2 regions of the Arthrobacter sp. 'calajunan' genome follow, and region 2 is predicted to be linked to the other one. Evidence: riboswitches for the same ligand, from Rfam matches in the RefSeq annotation. Region 2 holds a riboswitch; the other holds the start of a gene.

Region 1 (4,622 bases), on a different contig from region 2:
CTCGGCGTAAACCTTGGGAATTCCGGACTGTTCGTAGATGCCGGCCAGGGTCTGCGGGTCCAGATCCCGGTAGGTGACCTCTTGCCCGGTGGCGGCGCCGAGCGCTCCGGCCAGCTGGCCGAGCGTGAAGGACTTGTCTCCGCCGAGCTCGTAGATGGTTCCCCCGGCAACCTGCTCATCCAGCAGGACGGCCGCTGCAGCCTCGGCGAAGTCCGCGCGGGTGGCGGCGCTGATTTTTCCCTCGCCCGCCGCGCCGAGGATCACCCCGCTGTTGAGGTAGCCCATGAGCTGGTCCGTGTAGTTCTCGGTGTACCAGCCGTTGCGCAGCAGGACATAGGGGATCCCGGATCCTGCCAGCAGGTCCTCGGTGGCCACGTGTTCGGCGGCCAGCTTCAGCTGGCCGGTGCGCGCGTTGGCGATGGATGTGTAGGCGATCAGCGACACGTTAACACGACGGGCGGTATTGATGATGTTCTCGTGCTGCGGGATCCGGTGTCCCACGTCGCTGCCGGAAATCAGCAGCAGCCTGTCGACGCCTTCGAGGGCCGCGACGAGCGTGTGCGCCGCGTTGTAGTCGGCGACGCGGGTCTCCACGCCCTTGGCTGCCAAGGCGGCGAGTTTCTGCGGGGACCTGCCGAGCGCGACCAGGCTGCCCGCTGGGGCGTCCCGGGATAACAGCGCATCGATAACGAGGGTGCCGAGTTTTCCGGTAGCTCCGGCGACTGCGATCTTCATGAGTTTCCTCCGTTGACGGTTACCGTTGCCAACGACGTGCCGGCCGAAGGCATTCCCGCGGCCGGTGGCAGGTCAGTGCAGAACTTCCGAAAACCTAGGATGCGGCGCTCAGCTCGCTGGCGCTTGCCTTCAGCAGGTCCTCGAAGATCGACTTGTTCCACTGGAACCCGCGCTTCGCCTCGTCCAGCACCGCTTCGGCATGCGAGGTGTTCGCCCCGAAAACATCGAGTTTGTCGCGGTAGGAATCCTTGTAGATTTTTGGCTTGTCGATGGCCTCGAACTTCCACATGTTCAATGCTTCATCGGGAATGGAATAGTGGCGGGATACGAGCTTTCCGATGGCTAGGCCGCCGGACAGGTCTCCCAGATAGCGCAGGTAGTGGTGGGCGACGAGGCGCGCCGGTTCCGCCGCCGAGGCGCGGATTGCCGCAACGTAGGCCTCGGTGGCCGGCAACGCCGCGGGGATCTCCTTCAACCCGTGGGCCGGCAGCAGGACATCCAGGTCTTTTGCAATCTGCCCACTGCGTTCAAGTGCCGCGTCGAAGATTTGGCGAAGTTCCGGATCCGCGGCAAGCACCCGGACTTCCTCTTCCAACGCACCGTAGATGTAGTGGTACTGGGCAATAAGCAGCATGTAGTCGCGTGCCGAGCGTTCCCCGCCCATCAGCGTGGTGATGAAGTCGCTGGATTCTGCGGCGTGGTGATCTTCCTGGGTGACGCTGCGAAGCCGGGCGGAAAACTGTGTTGCGTCGGTGGCGGTCATGTTGCCCGTCTTTCTTAGCGCGATTGGAATGGCGAAATTGCTTATTATGGCTAACCTAATTTCCGGTTCCAATCGAGGGTTGTTCCATTCCGCAGCAGACGGTGATTTCCGTGTTCACCGGACGGCGGACGCATCGGCTTGGGAAGCGGCAGGCCGTGGTCGCTGATATCGCGATTTTGCCCCACTAGCTCCTTCACCCATGGAGCCGCAACAGATCTTGCGTCCTGGTGCCGAGTCAAGAATTTGTCAGAGCTGTCGACAAGAATCGTCACAAGACGCTTTGTGACGTGCAAAATGACTCGTTTCAAGAGCGTTGATAACCGTTGCTGGGTTTCATGACGTTTTACTTACGTCACGCTTGGTCACATTCAACTCCGTGTTCGACACTGAAATTGTTCAAGAAATTGGACACCACACCATCCAGAGCGACTGAGAGACCTGGCTCGTTGACGTCGCAGCAACCACCCGACAGCGGAAGCGGTGCTAAGGCCCGGACCGATGGAGATCTTTTACTTCTCGATGCTGACGATCGTGTTAATCAATCGCAAAGCAGGGAAGAATGCTCCGCCTTAAGACGAAGTAAGGAGCGAACATGATCCACTTGCAAGACGTGACGACAACCTTTGGCGAAGGGGAAAACAAATTTACCGCCGTCAAGAACGTAAATCTTGACATTGCACAGGGCAGTATCCATGGCATTATCGGGTTCTCTGGGGCCGGTAAATCCACATTGCTGCGAAATATCAACCTCTTGCAAAGACCGACATCAGGGAAGGTGCTGGTCGAAGGTATCGACCTGATGTCACTCAATGAAGAGGAACTGCGCGCACAGCGGCATCAGATCGGAATGATTTTCCAGCATTTCAATCTGCTGAACAACCGAACAGCCGTTCAGAATGTTGAACTTAATCTGAAGTTCCAGGGCGTCCCAAAAAGGGAACGGCGCCAGCGAGCGTTGGAAGCACTCAGTGTTGTGGACCTGTCCGACAAAGCATCGGCCTATCCCGGCCAGCTATCTGGAGGCCAAAAACAACGGATTTCGATTGCAAGGGCGCTGGTTACGGAACCGAAAATTCTGCTTTGCGACGAGCCCACTAGCGCGGTTGATCCCCGAACGACCGCTTCGGTGCTGCAATACCTCAGCGACATCAATGCCAATCTCGGGATCACGACAATTATCGTCACGCACGAAATGAACGTCATTAAGGCAATTGCAGACAAAGTGTCGGTCATGGAAGACGGTTCAGTAGTTGAAGAATTTGAGCTGAGAAGTCTGAAGGAACCAGGTTTTGAACCACAAACTTCAATTGGCCGCTATTTGATTAGCGATGAAATTAGCCTGCAGCGCAGGAACAAAACCAATGAGCTTGCAACATCGGTCTTCGCCTAGATCGAAAGGGAGAAGAAACTGATGAACAACCTAAATGTACTGCTGACCACTCAAGGGGTATCAAGCTTCACCATCGAGCGAGTAGCTGAACTGGCACCCGAAATTTGGACTGCTATTGCGCAAACGCTAGCGATGCTCCTTGTCTCGATCCCTCTTGCAGTTCTGATAGGAACTCCATTAGGCATCTGGCTATATTCCATGTCACCCAATGGATTGCGTCCGCGGCCGCGACTGCATCGAGTAGTCGACGGGATCGTGAACACTCTGAGGTCGTTCCCGTTCCTGATCTTGCTTATCGCGATCATTCCATTCACCAGATTCGTTGTAGGAACAACCGTTGGCACGGCAGCGGTGATCGTCCCACTTACCATCAACGCTATCCCTTATTTTGCTCGGTTCGTCGAACAGAACATCACTCAACTCGGTTCAGGCGTTGTCGAAGCAGCACAGGCAATGGGTGCAACACGAGGACAAATCATCAGAGATGTCCTCCTAGTCGAAGCTAAACCGGCTCTCCTGTCTTCCATGACGATCATGACCGTCAGCTTTATCTCTTACTCAGCAATGGCCGGACTTGTAGGCGGCGGTGGCATCGGGGACTTTGCAATTCGCTACGGCTATTACAGATATGAAACCGGAGTCATGCTCATTGCGATCATTCTCATGATCCTCATGGTTCATGCAGTTCAACTTTTGGGAACCACGTTCTCGCGACGCGCAGACAAGCGCTAACCAACAAACCTCAGTCTTCGAATAGAGATCAAATCATGCAGAAAACAACTCGTCGTTCATTCCTGGCATTGGCAGCTAGTGCAGTGGCAGTCATGGGACTAACCTCCTGCGGGCTATCCGGTGGAAACGCCGCATCCTCCGACGATAAGACGATCAAGATGATCGTTACGGAATCAGCTCCCTCGCAGGAACCAACCAAGATCGCTCAGAAGATTTTGGAACAGCAGGGTTGGAAGTTGGAAGCCACATACGTTACCGACATCGTTCAGCCTAACCATGTGGTTTCCAACGGAGAATACGACGCGAACTTCTTCCAGCACGGAGCCTATCTTGAGCAGTTCAAAAAGGATCAGAATGTGGATGTTGAACCTGCGTTCTACACATACAGTTCGCCGGCTGGTGTGTATTCGTCGAAATACAAGTCGGCATCTGAACTGCCGGACGGGGCAAAGATTGCGTTGCCTGTAGACCCCGCAAACAATGGCAGGGCCTTGGCCCTCTTGGACAAAGCAGGGCTTTTGAAGGTTACCGAGGGAAAGAGCGTCATCCATTTGTCGCAGAAAGACATTCTGGAGAATCCGAAGAATTTCAGTTTCGTCGAGGTGGATCAGCAGTCTCTGTCGAAAACCCTGCCAGACGTTGATGCCGGATTCTTGTTTGCCCGCCTTGGAGCCGAAATTGGCCTGACTCCTGAAGATGCGCTGCTCTTTGAAAAAGAAGAAGAAGCCCTTCCGTATATCAACCTCGTTGCGGCCAAGCCGGGATTCATGGACACGGAAAAAGGCAAAGCACTTGAAGCTGCCTACCACTCTGATGAAGTCCGCGACTGGTACAAGAACTACCTTGATGGCGCATTGACCACCCCTTGGGATCGCGATTGGAAGGCCGACTTCGCGACGTGGAATAAGTAATTTTCGATCGAGGCTCGTTCCCCATCCGTCTCAGCTCGAGAGCGAACGAGCCCTCTTTTTAGCAGGATTTATGAGCGTCAACAAGTCGCCA
Region 2 (4,622 bases):
GCGATACGGTGCTCGCCGCGCTGGACCTGGCCGAGGCGCTGTTCATCGACTGCCAGTTCAGTGAAGCCGGCCGCGCCCTGGTCCAGGGCACCGGCGGGTTGTGCATGGACTCGGGGGAGCAGCTGCCCTTCCGCACCAGCGACCGCGGGCTGTACACCCCCGAGGAACTGTACGAGGGAATCAGCACGCAGACCTATGAGCATGTGCCGGACGCGCGGATCTACACCTACTCGCAGCAGCACGGTCCGCGCCAGCTGCTGAGCGACGACCAGGCGATGGCAGCGACGCTGCACGACCACCACGTGGGGCAGGCGCTGATCTCCGAGGTCTACGACGGCGCCTTCAAGGACACCCCGATCATCGGAGTCATGGGCGGGCACGCCCTGAGCCGAGGCACCGAGCAGTACGCGCAGGCGCTGGACCTCGGGGCGCGGCTGACCCGCGCCGGATACGCCGTGGCCACCGGCGGGGGACCGGGAGCCATGGAAGCGGCGAACGCCGGTGCCTGGCTGGCCGACCGCGGGCGGGAGGAGATCTCCACGGCCCTGCAGATGCTGGCGGCGGAACCGGACGCGATCCACCGGCGCACCGGCTGGGCGCGCACCGCGCTCGCCGTGAAGGCCCGCTTTCCCTCGGAACGCACCTCGCTGGGGGTTCCGACCTGGTTCTTCGGGCACGAACCGCCGAACCTGTTCGCCACGCACATCGCCAAGTTCTTCGCCAACGCGACCCGCGAGGCGCTGCTGCTGGAGCAATCCAACGGCGGGATCGTGGTGCTGCCCGGTTCCGCCGGCACGGTGCAGGAAATCTTCCAGGACGCCTGCGAGAACTACTACGCCACCGGGGCCAGGGTGGTGCCACTGGTGTTGGTCGGCCGCGAGCATTGGACCCGCACACTGCCGGCTTGGCAGCTGCTCAAGGCGCTGGCCGCCGAGCAGATCATGGAGGACAAGATCGCCCTGGTCGATTCGGTGGCCGAAGCGGTGGAATTCATCGGCGGCATGCAGTCGCTGCGCCGGCGCACCAGATTCTGAGAACGGCAACGGCCGCCGCCTGGTGAAGCAGGCGGCGGCCGTGGGAATGGCTCATCGAGCCGGCGGGGCTCAGGCCACGTTGGTGCCGAACAGCAAGCCGAGGCAGTAGGTGACTGCGGCGGCGCCCCAGCCGATGGCCAGCTGGCGCAGGCCGCGCTTCATCGGCGAGGCCCCGGACAGCAGCCCGACAATGCCGCCGGTGATCATCAGCGCGGCGCCGACCAGCAGCACCGAGGTGATGATCGCAGCCAGGCCTGACATGCCGAAGATGTAGGGAAGGATCGGGATGACCGCTCCGGAGGCGAACAGGCAGAAGGAGGTCGCCGCGGCGCCGGTGGCCGAGCCCAGTTCCTCGTGCTCGTTCGCCAGCTCTTCGGCCCGGGCTTCCGGGTTCAGCGAGAAGGACGGGTTGCAGTCGCAGGTGAACAGGCCCATGCGTTCTGCAGCGCGGTGCTCGGCATCCTCGTCGGTCATGCCGCGGGCCTTGTAGATGAGCACCAGTTCATTGGCGTCCAAATCCAGGTCAGGGGCGGCGGTCAGCGTCACCTGAGTGGGACGCGAAGCCGTGAGCAGCTCGCGCTGCGAACGCACGGAGACGTATTCGCCGGCGGCCATGGACAGCGCGCCGGCCAGCAGGCCGGCGATGCCGGAGAACAGCACCAGTCCGGAGGAAACACCGGTCGCCCCGATGCCCATGACCAGGGCCAGGTTGGAGACCAGGCCGTCGTTGGCGCCGAAGACCGCGGCACGGAAGTTGCCCGACAGCTGCGCGCGGCCCGCGGTGGCCAGGGCGCGGACGACTTCCTCGTGGACCTGCTCGTCGGCGGCCATCTGCGGCGACGCGTCGGCATCGGTCGCGTAGGGGGTGCTGCTTTCGGCCCGCTGCGCCAGCGCGAGCACGAACACCGAGCCGAAGCTCAGGGCGAGGAAACGCAGGAAGCTGCGACGCAGCGAGGGACGCACCGGGCGGGCATGCGCCCCGAGCTTGGTGCGCCAGTATTCCTCATGGCGTTCTTCCGCCGCGGCCAGTCCCAGCAGGATCTGCTTTTCCTGTCCGGTCTTCTTCTGGGCCAGCGCGCGGTAGATGGCGCCTTCGGCGACCTCGTCCGCAACGTACTTGCGCCAGCGGCGGATCTGGGCGGGGGTGGGCTCAGTCGTGGGGCTGTGTGACATCACGAGGATGACTCTCCTACGGCTTGGGATTTCTCAACGAAACCCGGGATTCTGTTCAGCCTCTCAGTTTAGCCAGCGAGATGGTGCCGGGGAATTTGGCAAGCCTAAAAGCAAGGCTGCGCCCATCGGGCTGCCCGGCGGACGCCACGAACACCACCAGCTCGCCGGCCGCGGGATCGAAGACCGGGCGCCGGGAGGAACGGGTGATCAGCCGCTCAAGGTGCGCCGGGTCTGAAATGTAGCGGGTGTACCAGCGGTCCTGCACGGTGAACTGCACCTGTCCGGTCTGCAGATCGATGATGGGGAGGACGGAAAATGCCATGACACGACAACTCTCGCTGAGCTCTTGCCCGCGCATCGGTCGATGCCCGGACCGCTTCTTCATCCGAACCACCCATGAACCTGGGGTTGGTGCGCGGCCAGTCGGAGCTTGGCGCCGCGTCTCGTGAAGCAACAGTGTCGATGCTACCGCCGCAATATTAAGTCGTGAAGTTTCATTCCGTAATATGAACTCCGCGCGAAGCCCTAGTCGGAGCCTCGCTTGGACTGCGCGGTCTGCTGCAGCCGGTCGCGCTGCTCCTGCCATTGCCGGGGCGTGTAGTCCGGCAGGTTCGGCGCTTCCGCGCGCAGCCCGACCTGCCCGTCCAGCAGCTCGCGGACGATGTCCAGATGGCCTGCATGGCGCGAGGTCTCTGCGATCATGTGCACCATGAGATGTTCCAGGGTGGTGTGCCGGTGGCGGACCCACCAGGGGACTTCGGCCGGGGAGGCGAGCTCCAGCTGGTCGAACCCGGCCTCGGCGAAGGCGATGGCCCGCTGGTAGAGCTCGATGACCTGCTGCGCGCTGGCATCGGCTGGCGGAATGAAATCCGCCTGCGGGTCGTCGATGTCCAGCAGCTGCTGGACGTAGGAGTCGTTGACCGGCCGATTGAGGCACGCACCGAAGTAGCCGTACTCGGTGATCGCCAGGTGGTGCACGACGCCCAGCACGTGCGTGCCGGTGGGGGTCATGGGTTGGCGGGCCAGCTCCTCGCCGAGCTGCCGGCTTTTGAAGATGACTGCCTGCCGCGCGTCGTTCAGGTATTCGCGCAGCCTGGCCACGGTGCTGTTCGGGGTGTCGTCCATGGACCGAGTGTAGATGCAGGCCACGGTTCGGGGAACCAGCTTCAGGAAATGGGAAGCCACCGAAGCCAAGGTGTCATATTCTCCCGTTCCGGTTGGCCGGAAGTTGCGTATTGGTAAACTGGGGACGCAGAGCGGCCGGCAGAAGTACACTCCCGCGGTCGCTGCCTATCCTTCGAGTGAACAGGTCCAGGTGCCCCACGGATGAAAGCTCTGCCCGTCGAACCCTCAGGCTCGTCAATCAACATCGGAGCACGGCTGCGCGGCGTCCGCCAGCAGCAGCACATGACGATCGACCAGGTCGCCGAGCTTTCCGGGTTGACCAAGGGGTTTCTTTCCCGCGTCGAACGCGACTTGACCAGTCCGTCGGTCTCCACGCTGCTCAAGCTCTGCGAGGTGCTGGGGATCGAGGTCGGGACCCTGTTCGAAGTACCGGACACGACTTTGGTGCGACTGGGGGATGCGCCGCGCATCTCGCTGGGAGGCTCGGGCATCACCGAGAAGCTGGTCACCCCGCGCGGCGAAAAGCGCGTCCAGGTCATTCGCGCCGAAGTGGAACCCCGGGGCAAGGGGGAGAACGAACTGTATTCGGTGGATTGCGAGCTCGAAGTGCTGCACGTGGCCTCCGGGGTGTTCACGCTGGTGCTGCCCGAACGGGTGGTCGAGCTCGCTGCGGGGGACACCATGACCTTTCCGGGGCGGGAACCGCACAGCTGGGAAAACCCCGGCGATGAACCTGCCGTGGTGCTCTGGACCCTGATTCTCTGAGTCTGTGCAGTGGCTCCCGGTGTGGTGTGACTCCCCGGACAGAGCCTGCCGCGAAGAGGCGCCGCGTTCACGGCTGACCACTGCACCGCGTATTCTTGGAATAGTGCCCGCCGACGCAGGCAGGCTAGTGAAGACAGGAAGGAGTGCAATGGCGACTGGTAAATCCACCGGAAGCGCGGAGTCCAAACCGCACGAATTGCGCTCCATCAGCTGGTGGGCTTCGGCCCTGGTCGGCATCCTGGTCGGATCGACCCTTGCGTGGCTGCGGACCCAGCGCAACTTCTTTTTCCTCGGCGCCGCCATTCTCGCGGTCGTCATCATCGTGCTGGGTGTGCGCACGATCCGCCGCCGGGCGCGGCATCCGGAAATGATGGAGGCCCGGACGTCCTGGGCCTACAGCATTTGGGCTCTGGTCCTGATCGTCCTAGCCGGACCGGTGCAGCTGGTCTATGTTCCCGACGACATCAGCGAGCTGACCATCAAGTCGATCATCCTTTCGGTCGGATTCTGCCTGGGAATCCACGA

What was found. A riboswitch is a leader RNA that binds a small molecule or an ion and turns the genes downstream of it on or off. The one in region 2 is predicted to bind S-adenosylmethionine.
Region 1: linked by a shared signal. The riboswitch ahead of RF641_RS12430 (methionine ABC transporter ATP-binding protein) and the one ahead of RF641_RS16390 (hypothetical protein) in region 2 are both predicted to bind S-adenosylmethionine.

The regions. Positions count from the first base shown of each region.
Region 1 covers NZ_JBKZDY010000007.1:115,120-119,741, forward strand. The annotation lists gene RF641_RS12420 (SDR family oxidoreductase) at 1-735, opposite strand, end outside; gene RF641_RS12425 (heme oxygenase (biliverdin-producing)) at 830-1,498, opposite strand; SAM riboswitch class I at 1,912-2,003, shown strand; gene RF641_RS12430 (methionine ABC transporter ATP-binding protein) at 2,091-2,888, shown strand; gene RF641_RS12435 (methionine ABC transporter permease) at 2,910-3,620, shown strand; gene RF641_RS12440 (MetQ/NlpA family ABC transporter substrate-binding protein) at 3,656-4,531, shown strand.
Region 2 covers NZ_JBKZDY010000015.1:7,708-12,329, reverse strand. The annotation lists gene RF641_RS16400 (LOG family protein) at 1-1,034, shown strand, start outside; gene RF641_RS16395 (VIT1/CCC1 transporter family protein) at 1,104-2,207, opposite strand; gene RF641_RS16390 (hypothetical protein) at 2,263-2,529, opposite strand; SAM riboswitch class IV at 2,545-2,658, opposite strand; gene RF641_RS16385 (DinB family protein) at 2,733-3,332, opposite strand; gene RF641_RS16380 (helix-turn-helix domain-containing protein) at 3,534-4,097, shown strand; gene RF641_RS16375 (hypothetical protein) at 4,246-4,622, shown strand, end outside.